Martelella mediterranea DSM 17316: one gene and its partner. Each later gene encodes a partner of the first gene's protein in a complex. Links are inferred from orthologs where the notes say so. Each region holds a gene or a part of one and is shown on either strand. Other genes may lie near its edges.

The links.
Region 2: the proteins of Mame_RS27110 (region 1) and Mame_RS10395 are in contact, whole or in part, in a solved structure (PDB 2NS1), measured with the Escherichia coli proteins. The link is inferred for Martelella mediterranea DSM 17316 from one-to-one orthologs.

Annotation. Positions count from the first base shown.
Region 1 is NZ_CP020330.1:1,095,520-1,103,666, forward strand. Bases 4,204-7,013 are described here. They hold Mame_RS27110 (P-II family nitrogen regulator), read left to right. Parts: upstream 4,204-5,338; coding sequence 5,339-5,689; downstream 5,690-7,013. Other genes in these bases: tesB (acyl-CoA thioesterase II), read left to right, coding at 4,204-5,007; amt (ammonium transporter), read left to right, coding at 5,712-7,013. Outside these bases: Mame_RS05015 (CHASE domain-containing protein), read right to left, coding at 1-57; Mame_RS05020 (CsbD family protein), read left to right, coding at 336-536; Mame_RS05025 (DUF1328 domain-containing protein), read right to left, coding at 664-828; Mame_RS05030 (response regulator), read right to left, coding at 940-1,734; Mame_RS05035 (NepR family anti-sigma factor), read left to right, coding at 1,905-2,099; Mame_RS05040 (sigma-70 family RNA polymerase sigma factor), read left to right, coding at 2,141-2,671; Mame_RS05045 (ubiquinone biosynthesis hydroxylase), read right to left, coding at 2,797-4,011; more of tesB, read left to right, coding at 4,111-4,203; more of amt, read left to right, coding at 7,014-7,046; Mame_RS05065 (HNH endonuclease), read right to left, coding at 7,913-8,147. UniProt on the Escherichia coli protein: Involved in the regulation of nitrogen metabolism. Regulates the activity of its targets by protein-protein interaction in response to the nitrogen status of the cell.
Region 2 is NZ_CP020330.1:2,217,660-2,225,924, forward strand. The notes cover bases 3,682-6,609. They hold Mame_RS10395 (ammonium transporter), read left to right. Parts: upstream 3,682-4,488; coding sequence 4,489-5,730; downstream 5,731-6,609. Other genes in these bases: yut (urea transporter), read left to right, coding at 3,682-4,430; Mame_RS10400 (ArsB/NhaD family transporter), read left to right, coding at 5,809-6,609. Also shown: Mame_RS10365 (urease subunit alpha), read left to right, coding at 1-319; Mame_RS10370 (urease accessory protein UreE), read left to right, coding at 468-1,055; Mame_RS10375 (urease accessory protein UreF), read left to right, coding at 1,071-1,793; urease accessory protein UreG, read left to right, coding at 1,833-2,477; Mame_RS10385 (urease accessory protein UreD), read left to right, coding at 2,482-3,417; more of yut, read left to right, coding at 3,444-3,681; more of Mame_RS10400, read left to right, coding at 6,610-7,050; Mame_RS10405 (META domain-containing protein), read right to left, coding at 7,081-8,265. UniProt on the Escherichia coli protein: Involved in the uptake of ammonium/ammonia (NH(4)(+)/NH(3)). Transport is electrogenic. Following sequestration of NH(4)(+) at the periplasmic face, NH(4)(+) is deprotonated and neutral NH(3) is transported into the cytoplasm.

The DNA of each region.
Region 1 (8,147 bases):
GGGGAGGATGCGGCTGATGGTCGAAACAGTGCCGTTGTCTGCCTTGTCGAATCGCATGTTTTCTTCACAGCCCGACCGGCTTCCAGCCGGCCAATTTCACTCACACGCGCCAAGAAAGTGAAATGACTTCGGTTATTCGCGAATATGTGCCGAAAGAAGCACGTGACCGATGAAGCATTTGATTCATTTTGCTTGTGCGCACCGGCACTCAGTGCCTGCGTTCGTACATTCCTGTTTTTCGGAGGCTTGTCAATCTTCGACGATGGTATGGAACTGCCGGATCGGGTGGCGCGTTGATTGGGCATAGTGAAAGCTAAGCTGAAAGGAGCAGGCTTATGAATTGGGACCGTATTGAAGGCAACTGGAAGCAGTTTACCGGCGAAGTGCAGGCCCGTTGGGGCAAGCTGACCAATGACGACCTCGATGTCGTTGCCGGCAACCGCGAAAAGCTCGTGGGCAAGATCCAGGAGCGCTACGGCAAGGAGCGTGACGAGGCCGAACGCGATGTGGATAGCTGGATGAACAGTTCGCACTGATATCGCGATATGAAAGTTTAAAGGGCGGGAGCGCCAAGGCGCTCCCGCCCTTTTTTGTTTGCCAGAACACGACAACAAAAAACGGGCCGCCAACAGGCGGCCCGTTTTCGGGAGGGGAAACTCGGTTCTATCGGCTGCGCGCGAAGTTCACGATGACCGCGACGGCGAAGAACAGCAGAAACAGAAAGAACAGAATCTGCGCGATACCTGCTGAGGCGCCGGCAATGCCGCCGAAACCAAGTGCGGCAGCGACCAGGGCTATCACCAGGAAAACAACGGCATAGTAAAGCATGGACATTCTCCTTGTGTTTGTAGAGGGAAAACGCCCGAGGGCCACCGGAGTTCCGGTCCCAATGAAAAAGGGCGGCCGGAGCCGCCCTCATGCTTACGGAAGTTTTAAGGCTCAAGCAGCCTGTTCGTGATGTTCCTGGAAGAACAGCGCCTGGCTGATCAGCGCCTTGACCATGTCGGGGTTAAAGGGCTTGGTGACCAGGAAGGTCGGCTCTGGACGCTCGCCCGTCAGAAGCCTTTCCGGGAAGGCGGTGATGAAGATCACCGGCAACGATTCGGTGGCAAGGATATCGTTGACCGCGTCGATGCCCGAGCTGCCATCGGCAAGCTGGATATCGGCGAGCACCATGCGCGGACGCGAGGATTTGAACAGGTCGACGGCTTCGGCGTGGGTGCGTGCGATGCCGGTGACGCGGTGGCCCAGACTTTCCACCATCTGTTCGATATCCATGGCGATCAGCGGTTCGTCCTCGATGATCATGATATCGGTCGCCACCTGACGCGCGATTTCCGAAGAGGCCTCATCGATGAGGTTGGAAACGCTATCGCTCTCGACGTCCAGAATCTGGGCGGTTTCCTCATGGGAGAAGTTTTCGAGCGAGATCAGCAGAAAGGCCTGGCGGGGCTTGGCCGGCAGCGCCATGAGATTGGCCGCAGCCCGCTTTTCCCAGGAAAAGGGCGATTCGATTTCCTCGATTTCGATCGTTGTGGAACTGAAAAGCTGAGAGAAGAGTTTATAGAGCGAGACTTTATCGTCGCCGTCCTCCGGAAAGAGCGAAACGTCTTCGATCAGCGTTTCGAGTACGGCGGCAACATAGGCGTCGCCCGATGTCTGGGAGCCGGTAACGGCACGTGCGTAACGCCTGAGGTAGGGTAGATGGGCGGCGATACGTGTTGAAAGCGACATGTCTGGTAGTCTCCTGCCTCGATAGGTCGTTGCGGGTATCTCTTTTAGAGCATTCCTCAAGAAGCAAGAATGCGGGAGACGAAAAAAAGTTCCCGAAGAGCGGAACATTTTATTTTGGGCCGCGTTTTCGGCTTGAATGGAATCGTTGGAATGTAGCGAGGCGAAAACTGGTGAAGAACAATAGCGACCTTGAACAAGGTTCGAACATGCCCGGTACGGCCAAGAGTCCCGAAGAGGCGATCAGCAGACGCCTCAAGGCTCTCTACAATGCTGTCGAACAGGAGGAAATCCCGGATCGGTTTCTCGATCTTCTCGAGCGTCTGGACGCGGCCGAGGCCGCATCCGCGCCCAGAAAAAAGGGGTGATCGCCGTGGCAACAGTCGAAGATACGAGTTTCAAGCGGGATATGCTGAAGACGGTGCCAAGCCTGCGCGCCTTCGCCGTCTCGCTCTGCGGCCATCAGGATCTCGCCGACGATCTGGTTCAGGACACGATCATGAAGGCCTGGGCCAAGCAGGACAGCTTTGCCGCGGGCACCAATATCAAGGCCTGGCTGTTCACCATCCTGCGCAACGAGTTCTACAGCCAGATGCGCAAGAGCGGTCGTGAAATCCAGGATTCCGACAATGTCTTCACCGAGCGGCTTTCCACCCATCCCGCGCAATATGGCGCGATGGACCTTCGGGACTTCCGCGAAGCGCTGAACAAACTGCCGAGCGATCAGCGGGAGGCGATCATTCTGGTCGGCGCATCGGGCTTTTCCTATGAAGAGGCAGCCGAAATCTGCCATTGCGCGATCGGCACGATCAAGAGCCGCATTGCCCGCGCCCGCGGCAAGCTGCAGGAATTGCTGGACATTACCGGCGAAACCGAATTCGGCCCCGACGCCAATTCGGCAAGCGTGGTCAGCCGCGCCTTCGTGTCGCGTCCGGGCTGAGACGCGATGCGCGCAAAACCGATACTGCAAAGGGCCGGTCATTGACCGGCCCTTTCGATTTTCGTCAGCTTTGATGTAACGTCCTGAAGGGGTGCAGGCTTGAGAAGCAAGCCGCCCCGCCTTGCTCAGAGCGGCTCGCCGGCCAGAAGTTTCGGCAGGTCTCGAGCCGTCCGGCCGGAGGCTTCCTCGATGAAATAGCGCTTCAGCCGGGGCATGCGATCGACCACGCCGAGGCCGAAATCGCGGGCCATGCGCAACGGGCCGATATCGTTGGAAAACAGCCGGTTCAGCACATCAGTGGTCATGCCCATGCGCACCGTGTCGAACCGCCGCCAGCGCTGATAACGCTCCAGCGTGTCGAGCGCGCCGATGTCGAGGCCATTGCGATCCGCTTCCACGATGGTCTGGGCAAGAGCCGCGACATCCTTGAAGCCGAGATTGAGGCCCTGGCCCGAAATCGGGTGGATGCCGTGGGCCGCGTCGCCTGCCAGCGCCAGCCGCGGCGCGATGAACGAGCGCGACAGCGTGAGGCCCAGCGGAAAGGCGCGCCTGCCGCCGGCCAGCGTGAGTTTGCCGAGATGATGCCCGAAGCGGCGCTCCAGCTCGGCCTCGAACACCATGTCGTCGCTGTCGACAAGGCGTTGGGCATCTTCGGTGCGCTCTGTCCAGACCAGCGAGGAACGGTTACCGGTCAGCGGCAGGATGGCGAAGGGGCCCGCCGGCAGGAAATGCTCTTCCGCCCGGCCGTTATGCAGGCGCTCATGGGCGACGGTGGTGACGATGCCGGACTGGCCATAGTCGAATTTGACCGTCTTGATGCCGGCCATGTCGCGCAGCCGCGAGCGCACGCCGTCGCAGGCAACCACCAGCCGCGTCGCGATCTTCTCGCCGTCGGCAAGGGTGAGTTTCGCATGGCCGCCCTCGGCCGAAAAATCGGTCACGGCGGCGTCGTGGCGGATCGTGATGCCGAGCGTGTCGGCCGCCCGGCGCAGCGCCCTGACCATCGCGACATTCGGGATCATGTAGGCGAAGGGGTCGCTCGCCTCACCGCGTTCGCCGAAGGTGAGGAACACCGGCTTGACCGGCTCGCCGGTCTCCGAATCGGTGACGATCATCTCGTTGATCGGCTGGGCGTGGTCCTTGATCTCGTCCCACAGTTCCAGCGTTTTCAGCATGTTGATCGCGGCTGCGATAATGGCGGAGGCGCGCTCGTCCTTTTCCCACACATGGGCCGGCGCCGCCTCCATCAGCTCGATGTCGAGGTGGGGCGCTGCTTTCTTGACCGCGACCGCGACCGAGAGCCCGACATAGCCGCCGCCTACGATGACGATATCCTTCATATCCCGATCCTTCCTGCGTCTCGCCATATCTCGCTCCTTCTCAGCAAAGCTGTTATAGGCCATTGCGATACTCATGGGATATATAGGGACCGCGTTCAAATGTCACAGCCCGGCAATGACCACGGCGGCAAGGCGCTCGCCGCTCTTCTCGATCTCGAGCGGCTCGAGGAGAACCTTTATCGCGGCCAGAGCCCTGCCACCACCTGGCAGCGCGTCTTTGGCGGTCAGGTCGTTGCCCAGTCGCTGGTGGCGACCCAGAGAACGGCTCCCGAAGGGCATCTCGTTCACTCGCTCCACGGCTATTTCATGCGTCCCGGCGATACCGAGGTGCCGATCATCTTCCAGGTCGAGCGGTTGCGCGATGGGCGCAGCTTTTCCACCCGCAGCGTCCGCGCCATCCAGCACGGCCAGCCGATTTTCATCATGACCGCCTCGTTTCAGATCGAGGAGGATGGCTTTGAGCATCAGCATGCCATGCCCGATGTTCCGCCGCCTGAAGAGCTGGCGGGGAGCGACATCATGAATGATGCCGAGAACGCGCCGGCTCCGGTGCGCAATTACTGGATGCGAGAGCGGCCAATCGAGATCAGGCCCGTTGACCTCGACAATTTTCTCTGGCGCAAGAAACCCGGCGGCCAGCAGAATATCTGGATTCGGGCCAATGGTCCGTCGCCGCACGGGCGCGACTATCAGACCGCGTTTCTCGCCTACATGTCGGACATGACCCTGCTCGACGCGACGCTCTATGCGCACCAGAGTTCAGTCTTTTCCGACCGGGTGCAGGCGGCGAGCCTCGACCATGCGGTCTGGTTCCATCGGCCGTTCGAGACTGATGACTGGCTGCTTTATTCGCAGGAAAGTCCTTCGGCAAATGGCGGCCGGGGCTTTGCCCATGGCCGCATCTTCAGCCGCGACGGCACGCTGGTGGCCTCCGTCGCACAGGAAGGCCTGATCCGCATTCGCGATCACGCCTGGCCGTTCTACAAAAAGGCGTAGCCCGGCGCTATGACGCCGAAGAGGATGAAAATGCCCATATTGCGCGCATGCTGGGCCTTCTGATTGACGGCCTGAGAGGGCGTGTCTGATTCTCATTCCGGCATTTGCATAAAAAAAAGGCAATTGCCAAAAATAACGCACGGAATCGCCGCAACTTTGTGGCGGGCATTTCGTCGCACATATCTTCCCGAAAATATCCCATTAATATCAATTATTTGTGACGTCAGTTCCAAACTGGCACGGTCTTTGTATGTCTGCGATAGGCCGCTGACGAATTTCTATTCGAGGGCGGTAAGGAGAACCGGCTTTTCGAAGCTGCGGGTAACAAAGGATGGGAAACCAGATGAAAATTGTGATGGCCATCATAAAGCCGTTCAAGCTGGATGAGGTGCGTGAGGCCCTCACCGCCGTCGGCATTCAGGGCCTGACCGTGACCGAAGTGAAAGGTTACGGCCGGCAGAAGGGGCACACCGAGATCTATCGCGGTACCGAATATGCCGTCAGCTTTCTTCCCAAGCTGAAGATCGAAGTCGCGGTCGCCGCCGATGTGGTCGAAAAGGCTGTCGAGGCGATCGCCTCCTCCGCCAAGACCGGACAGATCGGCGACGGCAAGATCTTTGTCTATTCCATCGAACAGGCCGTGCGTATCCGCACCGGCGAAACCGATTCCGAAGCGCTGTAAATCAGCAGGGGGTAATCAGTCTATGTCTTCCAAACTCAAATATATTGCGGGTTTTGCTGCCCTTGCCGCAGCGACCGCCGCCTTTCCTGCCTTCGCTCAGGAAGAGGCCGCAGAGGCCGTGGTTGAAGTGGCCTCGGGCGCGCCCGCCGCTGATACGGTCGTGATCTTCAACACCTTGCTGTTCCTCATCGGCGGCTTCCTGGTCATGTGGATGGCCGCAGGCTTCGCCATGCTGGAAATGGGCCTGGTGCGCAAGAAGAACGCTTCGATGCAGGGCCTGAAGAACATCGCCCTCTATGCGGTCGGCGGCATCATGTTCTGGTTCACCGGCTACAACCTGATGTATACCGGCGTTGACGGCGGCTTCATGGGCTCGTTTGGCCCCTACGTCTTCCCGGGCCCCGGCATGGATGACGGCGCTGCCGGTTATTCGGTTGCCTCCGACTGGTTCTTCCAGATGGTGTTCTGCGCCACCACCGCCTCGATCGTGTCCGGTACGGTTGCCGAGCGCATCAAGTTCTGGCCGTTCATCATCTTCACCGTCATCCTGACCGGTATTCTCTACCCGATCACGGGTTCCTGGCAGTGGGGCGGCGGCTGGCTTTCCGAAATGGGCTTCTCCGACTTCGCCGGTTCGACGCTGGTTCACTCGGTTGGCGGCTGGGCCGCTCTGGCCGGTGCGCTTGTTCTCGGGGCGCGTACGGGCAAATATGCCGCTGACGGCTCCGTTCATCCGATGCCGGGCTCCAACATCCCGCTCGCCGTTCTCGGCACCTTCATCCTGTGGCTCGGCTGGTTCGGCTTCAACGGCGCCTCGCAGCTTGCCATCGGCTCGATCGCGGATGCCGGCGATGTCTCCAAGATCTTCGTCAACACCAACCTGGCCGCTGCGGCCGGCGCGGTTGTCACGATGATCCTGCTGCAGATCGTCTACAAGAAGGTCGACGTCACCATGGTCCTGAACGGCGCGCTCGCCGGTCTGGTCTCGATCACGGCCGAACCGCTGACGCCGTCCGTTCCGGCGGCCCTGTTCATCGGCGGTATCGGTGGCGTGATCGTCATCGTCGTCGTGCCGCTGCTCGACAAGCTGAAGATCGACGACGTCGTCGGCGCGATCCCGGTCCACCTTGTTGCCGGTATCTGGGGTACCTTCATCGTACCGCTGACCAATGACGGCACGTCCTTCGGCACCCAGATTGTCGGTATCGTCGCCATCGGCGCCTTCACCTTCATCGTGTCGTTCGTCATCTGGTTCATCCTCAAGGCCATCATGGGCATCCGTGTCTCGCCGGAGGAAGAAGAGATGGGTCTCGACAAGTCCGAGGTCGGCGTCGAAGCCTACCCGGAATTCATGTAAGCCCGACCGGGGCCGCCATGCGGCGACCCCGGACGATTTCAGCATGCATCGCAGAACCCGCCGGTCAGACCGGCGGGTTCATTATTTCGTGGCGAGGCGAAAGCCGCAGATATCCACGAAGCGTCCCGAAACATGAAGTTCGAAAAAGGCCTGCTTCAAGGGCGCGCCTCGGGCGCCCCGAGCCAAGACCGAATCCGCTGTTTCCTGCCGCGTTGCGGGTAGCCTCTATGCGAGGCTTGAAAGCTTGCCGTGAAAAGAACGAACACTTCGGAAACGAGCCTGCCCTACTCTGTATTGACCGCACGCATACGTGCAATTTAATGTATTGTTATCGCTGAAGGTGTTGTTGTTCCACGCGGGCTCAACCCCGGTCGGATGATGTTTCGACCGGATAATCGGCCCGAGCGGGAACTTTCCCGGCTGCGGTTTCGTTCAGCACGAATGTGCATGCCGCGATCGATGATCAAATCTTGTTGTTGTCATGAATGGGTGATTGTTTTTGTGGCTTGTGCCGGATAGGTGAAATACCAAAAAAAGTCCAGGGGAAGGCAGGCGTTAGCTCTGCCGAGTTGGAAACACCGCAAGATTTGGGCTGAATGTGAAAAATCTCAGACTCTTCAAATGTTCCTGTCATCACCCTCTGCGGTTTGGAACGAAAAACTGTTCGTATTGCTTCAGGCCCACGCCGTTTTACAACCGCATACCGTTTTGGGTGGCGCTGATGCTCGTCATCGCGGTGGTGTCACTGCAGTTTTTCGGGCTCGGCTTTGACGAAACGCTGAGCGCAGCCGAATCTGATGCTCCGGCTACCCAGAACATGGCTGGAGGCCTCTGACTCCGCATTTGCCGGCGCGCAAGGCGCCTGCTTACGGCTCCAGCTCGCTGTCCCAGTAGAGATAGTCCAGCCAGCTTTCATGCAGGTAGTTCGGAGGGAACTGCCGGCCGTTATTGTGCAGGTCCTGCACCGTCGGCTGGAAGGGTTTCTGGAAGGGGATCATGCCGGCCTGTTTGGGCAGCCGAGAGCCCTTTTTCAGATTGCATGGCGAGCAGGCGGCGACCACGTTTTCCCAAGTGGTCTCGCCCCCGCGACAGCGCGGGATC
Region 2 (8,265 bases), 1.1 Mb from region 1 along the record:
CGCATCGCTGCCGACGCCGCAGCCGGTACTCTACCGTCCGATGTTCGGCGCCTACGGTTCGGCGCTGCCGAAGACCCGCGTCACCTTCACATCGCTGGCAGGCTATGAGGACGGCATCGTCGACCGCTACCAGCTCCAGTCGCAGGTGGTGCCGGTCTATGGCACGCGCACGATCAGCAAGAGCTCGATGGTGCGCAACAGCGCCCTGCCGGAGATCGAGGTCAACCCGGAGACCTTCGCAGTGACCGTCAACGGCAAGCACGCGACCGTCGAGCCGGCGACCACGATCCCGCTGAACCAGCTTCACTTCTTCAGCTGATTGCGATGCCGGGCGAAGCAAACCTTCGCCCGGCCCGTCCAACAACAAAGACGCCGGGGACGTTCAGCCGGAAGGCGGCATCGTGGGCCAGACAGGCTCCGGTGCATTTCGGCTCTTCTTTCCAGGCGCAGAGAATGCGGCGAACACCATGATCCTTGTCGAAAAAATCCTTGGCAACCTGAAGGATGCCGACTGGCACAAACGCTCCCACGACGCGACGGTCGACTATCTCGCGCTCGAACAGTGGGAAGCGCCTAAGAACCGCCTGCGCAAGGCGAGCGAGGGCGGAACCGAACTCGCGATCTCGCTGCCGCGCTCGGAGCATCTCCACAATGACGATGTCCTTTATTACGATGAGGCCAGCAACACCATCATCGCTGCCCGCATCGCGCTGAAGGAGGTCATGGTGATCGAGCTCGAAGGGCTCGAAACGCTGGCGCCGCAGGAAATCCTGCGGATCTGCTTCGAGCTGGGCCACGGGCTCGGAAACCAGCACTGGCCGGCAGTCATCAAGGGCAGCACCGTCTATGTGCCGCTCTCCGTCGACCAGAAGGTCATGGCCTCGGTGATGAAGACCCATGCCTTTGAGGGCGTGAAGAGCCATTTCGCGCCGGGCGAGGAAATCGCCGCCAAGCTCGACGCGCGCGAGGTGCGCATGCTCTTTGCCGGGGCCGATGCGACGCCGCATCACCACCATGACCATGGTCACGGCCATGGCGACCATCACCACCACTGATCGCGAGGCAGGGGCATGGCAGATGAGAACAGCAGCAGGACAGGCTCGGCAGATGACATGATCCTGCTCGCGCGTCTTCTGCAGTTTTCGGATTCGACGTTGCCCGTTGGCGCGTTCGCCTTTTCCAACGGGCTGGAATCGGCGATCCAGACCGGCGTCGTCGCCGATGCGGCAAGCCTGGAGCGCTTCGTCGAGACGGTGGTGCGACAGGCCTCGGGCATGGATGGCATCGCTTTCCTCCATGCCCATCGCGCGGCCCGCCGCGGTGCCTATGACGCCGTGCTTGAGGCCGATCGGGAATTGTGGAACCGGCGCGTGGGCGAGGAGCAGCAGATGATGCTCGCCCGCATGGGCCGCAAGTTCGCGGAGCTTTCCCTGAAGATCAGCACGTTTCCCGTTCTCGAACGCTGGCTTGCCGATATCAAGGCCGGAGCGACGCCGGGCTGCTTCCCGGTCGGCCAGGCGGTGGCGCTGGCGCATATGGGCGCCGATGAGAAGCAGGCCTTCGTGGTCCATCAGTACGGCGTCGCGGCGATGATCATGAGTGCCGCGGTGCGGCTGATGCGGATCGATCATCTCGATACCCAGCGCATCCTGTTTGCCGTGCAGGGCCGCGTTGCGGACGATTACGCGCGCGTCAGCGGGCTGGAACTCGACGAAATGTCCGGCTTCGCGCCGGTCTTCGATGTCCTCGTCGCCCATCACACCAGAACCCATGTCCGGCTGTTCATGAACTGACCGGCGAAACAAGGCCGGCGGAAAAAGAGGATTGGCACAATGAAGAAAATCACGCGTATCGGCATCGGCGGCCCGGTCGGATCGGGCAAGACGGCCGTGATCGAAACCATCACCCCGCGGCTGATCGAACTCGGCGTCAAGCCGCTGATCATCACCAATGACGTCGTCACCACCGAGGACGCCAAGCAGGTGCGTCGCACGCTGAAGGGCGTGCTGGTCGAGGAAAAGATCGTCGGCGTGGAAACCGGCGCCTGCCCGCATACCGCGGTGCGCGAGGACCCGTCGATGAACATCGCCGCGGTCGAGGAAATGGAGGAGAAATATCCCGACAGCGACGTGATCCTGATCGAATCGGGCGGCGACAACCTGACGCTGACCTTCAGCCCGGCGCTCGCCGATTTCTACATCTACGTCATCGACGTCGCCGCCGGCGACAAGATCCCGCGCAAGAACGGCGCCGGCGTCTGCCAGTCGGATATCCTGGTGATCAACAAGACCGATCTCGCGCCTTACGTCGGCGCCGACCTCGGCGTCATGGACCGGGATTCCAAGCTGATGCGCGGCAAGAAGCCGTTCGTGTTCACCAATTGCAAGACCGGCGAGGGCGTGGACGAACTGATGAAGCTGATCATGGATATGGCGCTGTTCGACGTGACGCCCGCCTCCGGCCAAGCCGCCGAGTGATCTGATGAGCCTGCATGAAAGCCTGCGCCGGATCGACGAATACCGGGAACTGAACGGTTTCAGGACCGAGCCTCAGCAGATGCGCGCGGCCGGACCGGGAAAGATCGGGGCGTTGCGCCTCGGCTTCTCGATGCGGGGCGGCCGCTCCGTGCTGTCCGATCTCTACCGGGTCACGCCGCTTCTGGTGCAGCAGGCGCTCTACTGGGATGAGGCGATGCCGGAACTGCCGATCTGCTCGATCATCTCGATCGGCGGCGGCATTTTGCAGGGCGATCGCTACACGATCGATATTTCGGTGGATGAGGGGGCGTGCGCCCAGGTGACCTCCCAGGGCGCGAACCGCATCCACCAGATGGACGCCAACTACGCCTCGCAGCACCAGACGGTGACGCTTGCAAGAGACGCCTATCTCGAATTCCTGCCGGACTTCACCATTCCCTATCGGGACTCGCGCTTCATCAACGACACCGATCTTGTGGTCCATGAGGATGCAACCCTGCTCTATGGCGAGATGATGATGACCGGCCGCAAGCATCACCACGCGAGCGAACGCTTCGGCTTCGACCTGCTGTCGATGACCGTCAATGCCCGACGGCCCGACGGACGCAAGCTTTTCACCGAAAAGGTGCTGATCGAGAAGGGCAACGAGACGATCGATTTTGCAGCGGTGATGGGCGGCTACGATGCCTTTGCCAACATTCTCTGCATCGCGCCGCCGGCGGTTGCCGAGCGCATCCGGGAGCGGGTGAACGTCAATTTCGGCGACGAACCTCCGCGCGCGATCTCGGGTGTCTCGACGCTTCCTAACGGCGCGGGACTGATGCTGCGCGTGGTCGGGATCGAAAGCTACGACGTGCGCGCGGAGGTTCGGAATTTCTGGAAGGTCGTCAGGGAAGAAACCCGCGGCAGAACGCTGCCGGAGGAATTTCTCTGGCGTTGATCAAGGGCCAAGAAGGGGGTGCGGATATGACGGAGAAGCGGAAAGATTTTGGAACGCAATGCCTGAGGGGCGCGGGGCAGGTGTTCTTCATGGAGAACGCGCTCACGGGCGCGTTGTTCATCGTCGCGATCGCCTATGCAAGCTATGCCGGCGGAAACTGGTCGACCACGATCGGCGCCGTCGTCGGCCTCATCGTCGCCACGCTGACCGCCCGGCTTCTCGATTGCGATGAGGATTCGATCACCTCCGGCCTGTTCGGCTTCAACGGCATTCTCGTGGGCGTCGCGCTGCCGACCTTCATCAGCGTCTCGCCGCAGCTCTGGTTCTATGTCGTCATCGGCGCGGCCATGAGCACGGTGGTGACGGCGGCGCTCGGGGCGATGATCACCAAAAGCTGGGGCATTCCGGGCTCCACCGGCCCGTTCGTGCTGACCGGCTGGCTGCTGGTGGCGGGCGCCTATACGTTTGGCGCGCTCGATGTTTCCGGCGACCATCCCGAACTGGCCTCCGACTATATCAAGGGCGTGACGATGATCCCGTCCCATGTCGAACTGGTCCAGATCTTCTTCCGCAATATCGGCCAGGTCTATCTTCTCGGCAACGAGATCAGCGGCGCGATCATCCTGCTCGGCATTCTGATCGCCTCGCGCGTGGCCGGCCTCGCCGCCATTTGCGGATCGCTGATCGCCATGGCGACTGCGATCATGCTCCGAGCGGAGCCGCATTCGGTGGTTCAGGGGCTCTACGGCTTCAGCGCGGTGCTGACGGCGATGGCGGTCGGCGTCATCTTCCTGAAGCCATCGCCGCGCGTGGTCGTCTATGCGCTGCTGGCCACCATCGTCACCGTGTTCCTGCAGGGCGCCTATGACGTGCTGACCGAGCCGCTCGGCCTGCCATCCTTCACCGCACCCTACGTGCTGACGATGTATCTGTTCATCGCGCCGAAGAAGCTGCTCGCGCCGCATCCGCACAGTGCGGTCGGAGAGCATCTGGTCACCGATACCAACAACTAAAGAGCGGCGCGACCGGGGCGGTCGCGCCAAAAAAACAAGCTTTTCAAAGGAGAAGGTTATGCAAGCGATCAATGCGGGGGACACCGCGTTTGTTCTGATCTGCACGGCGCTGGTCTGCATGATGACCCCGGCCCTTGCGCTGTTTTACGGTGGCCTGGTGAAGCAGCGCGATGTGCTGTCGATCATGATCCAGAATTTCGTGTGCATTGGGATCGTCAGCATCATCTGGGTGTTTGGTGGTTTCAGCCTGGCCTTCGGTCCGTCGATCGGCGGCATCATCGGCGATATCCGGCCTTATTTCGGCATGTATCATGTGGGTATCAGTCCGAATGACACCTACGCGCCGCACATTCCCTTCATGATGGTCTTCGCCTATCAGATGATGTTCGCGATCATCACGCCGGCACTGATGACCGGCGCCTTTGTCGGTCGTTTCAAGTTCGGGGCCTATCTGTTCTTCGTCGGTTTGTGGACGATCCTGGTATACCTGCCGGCAGCGCACTGGATCTGGGGCGGCGGTTTCCTGGCCAAGATGGGCGTCGTCGATTTTGCCGGCGGCATAGTGATCCACACCGCTGCGGGTTTCTCGGCCCTTGCGGCTGCCCGCTTCCTCGGCAAGCGCAAGGTCGCCGTCGGCGATCCTGAAAGCCAGCCGGCGAGCCTGCCGCTGGTGGCGCTCGGCGCGGGGCTGTTGTGGTTCGGCTGGTTCGGCTTCAATGCCGGCGGCGCCTATGCGGCGGATGCGCTTGCGGCCTACGCCTTCACCAACACCATGCTCGCCGGCGCGATCGCCATGCTGGTCTGGATGTTGTGGGAGTGGCGCGAGCACAAACGGGTCTCCTTCTCCGGCGTTCTCGTCGGCGCGGTGACCGGCCTTGCGACCATCACGCCCGCCGCCGGCTATGTCGAGCCGATGGCCGCGCTGCTGATCGGGGCTATCGGCGCGACGGTCTGCTACAACGCCAAATATGTTCAGGAATGGTTGAAGATCGACGACACGCTGGAAGTCTGGCGCGCCCATGGCGTCGGCGGCATGACCGGGGCGATCCTGATCGGCTTCATGGCCAGTTCGCATATCAACGCCGTCTCGGCGAGCGTTAAGCAGCTTGGCGTGCAGGTGCTGGCCGTCGTTATCGTCGCCGCCTATTCCTGGATCATCACGACGATCCTTCTGAAGATCCTCGCGGGCTTCGGCCATCTGCGGGTAGCTGACGATATCCAGGAAGGAGGCGTCGATGAAGACATGGTCGGCGAACGCGCCTTCAACCTCTTCAACATGAAGAACGACATCAACAAGTAAGCAAAAACCACGACAGCCGGGCGGTCTCAAGGCTGTCCGGCTGTCGTTTTGTATTTCCCGTCAACCGCCGGAGCCTTCGTGGATATCACCGTCATCATCTTTCTTCTGGTCTATCTGGCGCTGGCGCTTGGTTATCTGCCGGGTTTTCGCGTCGACCGGACCGGAGCGGCGGTTGTTGGCGCGCTGGCGATGATCGGTTTCGGGCGGATCACCGACAAACAGGCCTGGGACGCGATCGATTACCACACAGTCGGGCTGCTGTTCGGCCTGATGGTCGTATCGGGGGCTTTCACGGTTTCCGGTTTCTATCAGTGGTTGGCCGGGCGGGTTGCCTCGCTGAAGGTCTCGCCGCCGGCGTTGCTTGCTTTCCTTGTGGTTACCGGCGGTGGGCTTTCCGCCGTGCTGACCAATGATGTCGTGATTGTCGCGATGACGCCGCTTCTGGTCTCGATCACCATGTCGCGCGGCCTCAATCCGGTTCCCTTCCTGCTCGGCTTCTGTTTCGCGACCAATACCGGGTCGGTGGCGACGATCATCGGCAGCCCGCAGAACATGATCGCCGCGCAGACGCTCGGCCTGTCGTTCACTGGCTTCATGAAGGTGGCGCTGGTGCCGGCGCTGATCTCGCTGCCGGTCGTCTGGGGCGCGGTATGCCTGATCTATCGCGGGCGCTGGAACCTTGCCGCGGTGGAAGAACGGCCCCCGTCCGCCACGGTCGCCGCGCCCGCCCAGAAACTCGATATCGCCGAGACCATCAAGGCGGCCATCGTTACCGTCGCCGTTGTCGCCGCCTTTGTCTTTACAGACTGGCCGCGCGAAATGGTGGCCCTTTCGGCCGCCGCCGTCATGCTGGTCAACCGTCAGGTGTCGTCGAAGGAGGTCATCGGAACGGTCGATGGCAATCTCCTTCTGCTGCTGGCCGGGCTGTTCGTGGTCAATGCGGCGCTGGCCCAAACCGGAATGCCGCAGAAGGTGGTTCACGATCTTCAGGGAGCAGGCGTCGATTTCGCCAACCCCTCGATCCTGTTCCTCGTCGCATCCGCGCTCAGCAATATCGTCGGCAACAATCCGGCGGTCATGCTGCTCGCGCCCTTCCTGCCGCATGCGGCCAATACCGATGCGCTGGGTGCGGCCCTTGCGCTCGGCACGGGCTTTTCCAGCAACCTGATCATCTTCGGCAGCCTTGCCGGCATCATCGTGGTCGAGCAGGCGAAGGACCGGGGCGTGAAGATCGGCATGGGCGAATTCTGCCGTGCCGGCGTCCCCGTCACGCTGCTGTGCATGGTGCTTGCGCTCCTCTGGATCGCGTTTCTGACCTGACGTCGCCCTGCCCAAAAAGGGGCGTGGTGATCAGCGGCTCGCTTCGATAAGCGTTTCGGCGCCCGACGTCAGCAACAGCGCGCCGTCCGGCCCGAAGTCGAAGCTTTCGCTCGCATCCAGCGCCTCAAGGAAGGCCTGTTCCTGCTTCATCAGGGCGTCGTCGCAGGCCATCCGCGTCGTTGCCAGCGGGCCGATGGCGATGCCGCCCTCGCCATTGACCGAGAACGCCCCGGTGAAGCGATTGCAGCCTGTGGTGCCGAAGATCTGGCCTTCGTCGCTGATCGAGAAGGCGGGGCGAGCGGCCATGTCGGCGAGCACGCTGCCGTCGATCGCGTCGACGGTCCAATCGGGGCCGGTCAGCAGTTCGAGCGTATCGCCGCCGCAGCCCTTCAGCGTTCCGGTTGCCGTTTCCAGTTCGACGCTTTGCGGAAACAGCCGGCCGCTCATGTCATCCTGGCATAGGCCGGCTCGTACGGTGAAGGCGAGGGCGTATTGGTCGAAACCGTAGCGATAGGCTCCGTCGACCACCTCCGGCTCCGGCAGGCGGAGGTCGAGGCGGTCTTCCCCGTAATTCATGTCCAGCCCAAACCGGTCACCTGCGATGACGGCGCGCCAGCCGGGCTCATTGCCCTGCGCCGACCATGCCTTTTCCGCCTCAGCCGGCACCATGACGCAATCCGGCAGGTCCTCGCCATCGAGCGTCACCAGCGCGCTGTCGCCCTTGCTCCAGAAGACGTTTCGGCCGTCCTCGGACTGGTATTTCGCGCCATCCGCGGAGATTGCCGGGGCGAGGTGGTAAATCCTCTCATCGGTCTCGACCACGGCTTCCTCGCCCTGAAAGCCGGCCTGAAGGCGGATATCACCGCACATGAAGGTGCTGCTGAAGGCCGTGGGCGTGAACGCCGTCAGCATAAGGTCTCCGATATCGGCATCATTGTTTCCCGCCGCGATCATGACCGGTTCGCTCACAAACCGGTTGGCGCCGTCGATCCGGATCGCCGCTGTCAGCTTCGCCGCGACGCCTTGTGGGATGGCCAGTTCGAACGGCCATGGCACCTGCCGGCCGTTCGACTCATCGCTGTGCGTCGCCAGCAGGGCGTTTTGAAAACCGCGTGCCTCGACGACAAGTTCGGCATCGTCCGGCAGCGCCATGCGTTCGCGCATCATGGCCTCGCCGGTGATCATACGCATGTCCTGCGCATGCGCGGTCGTTGC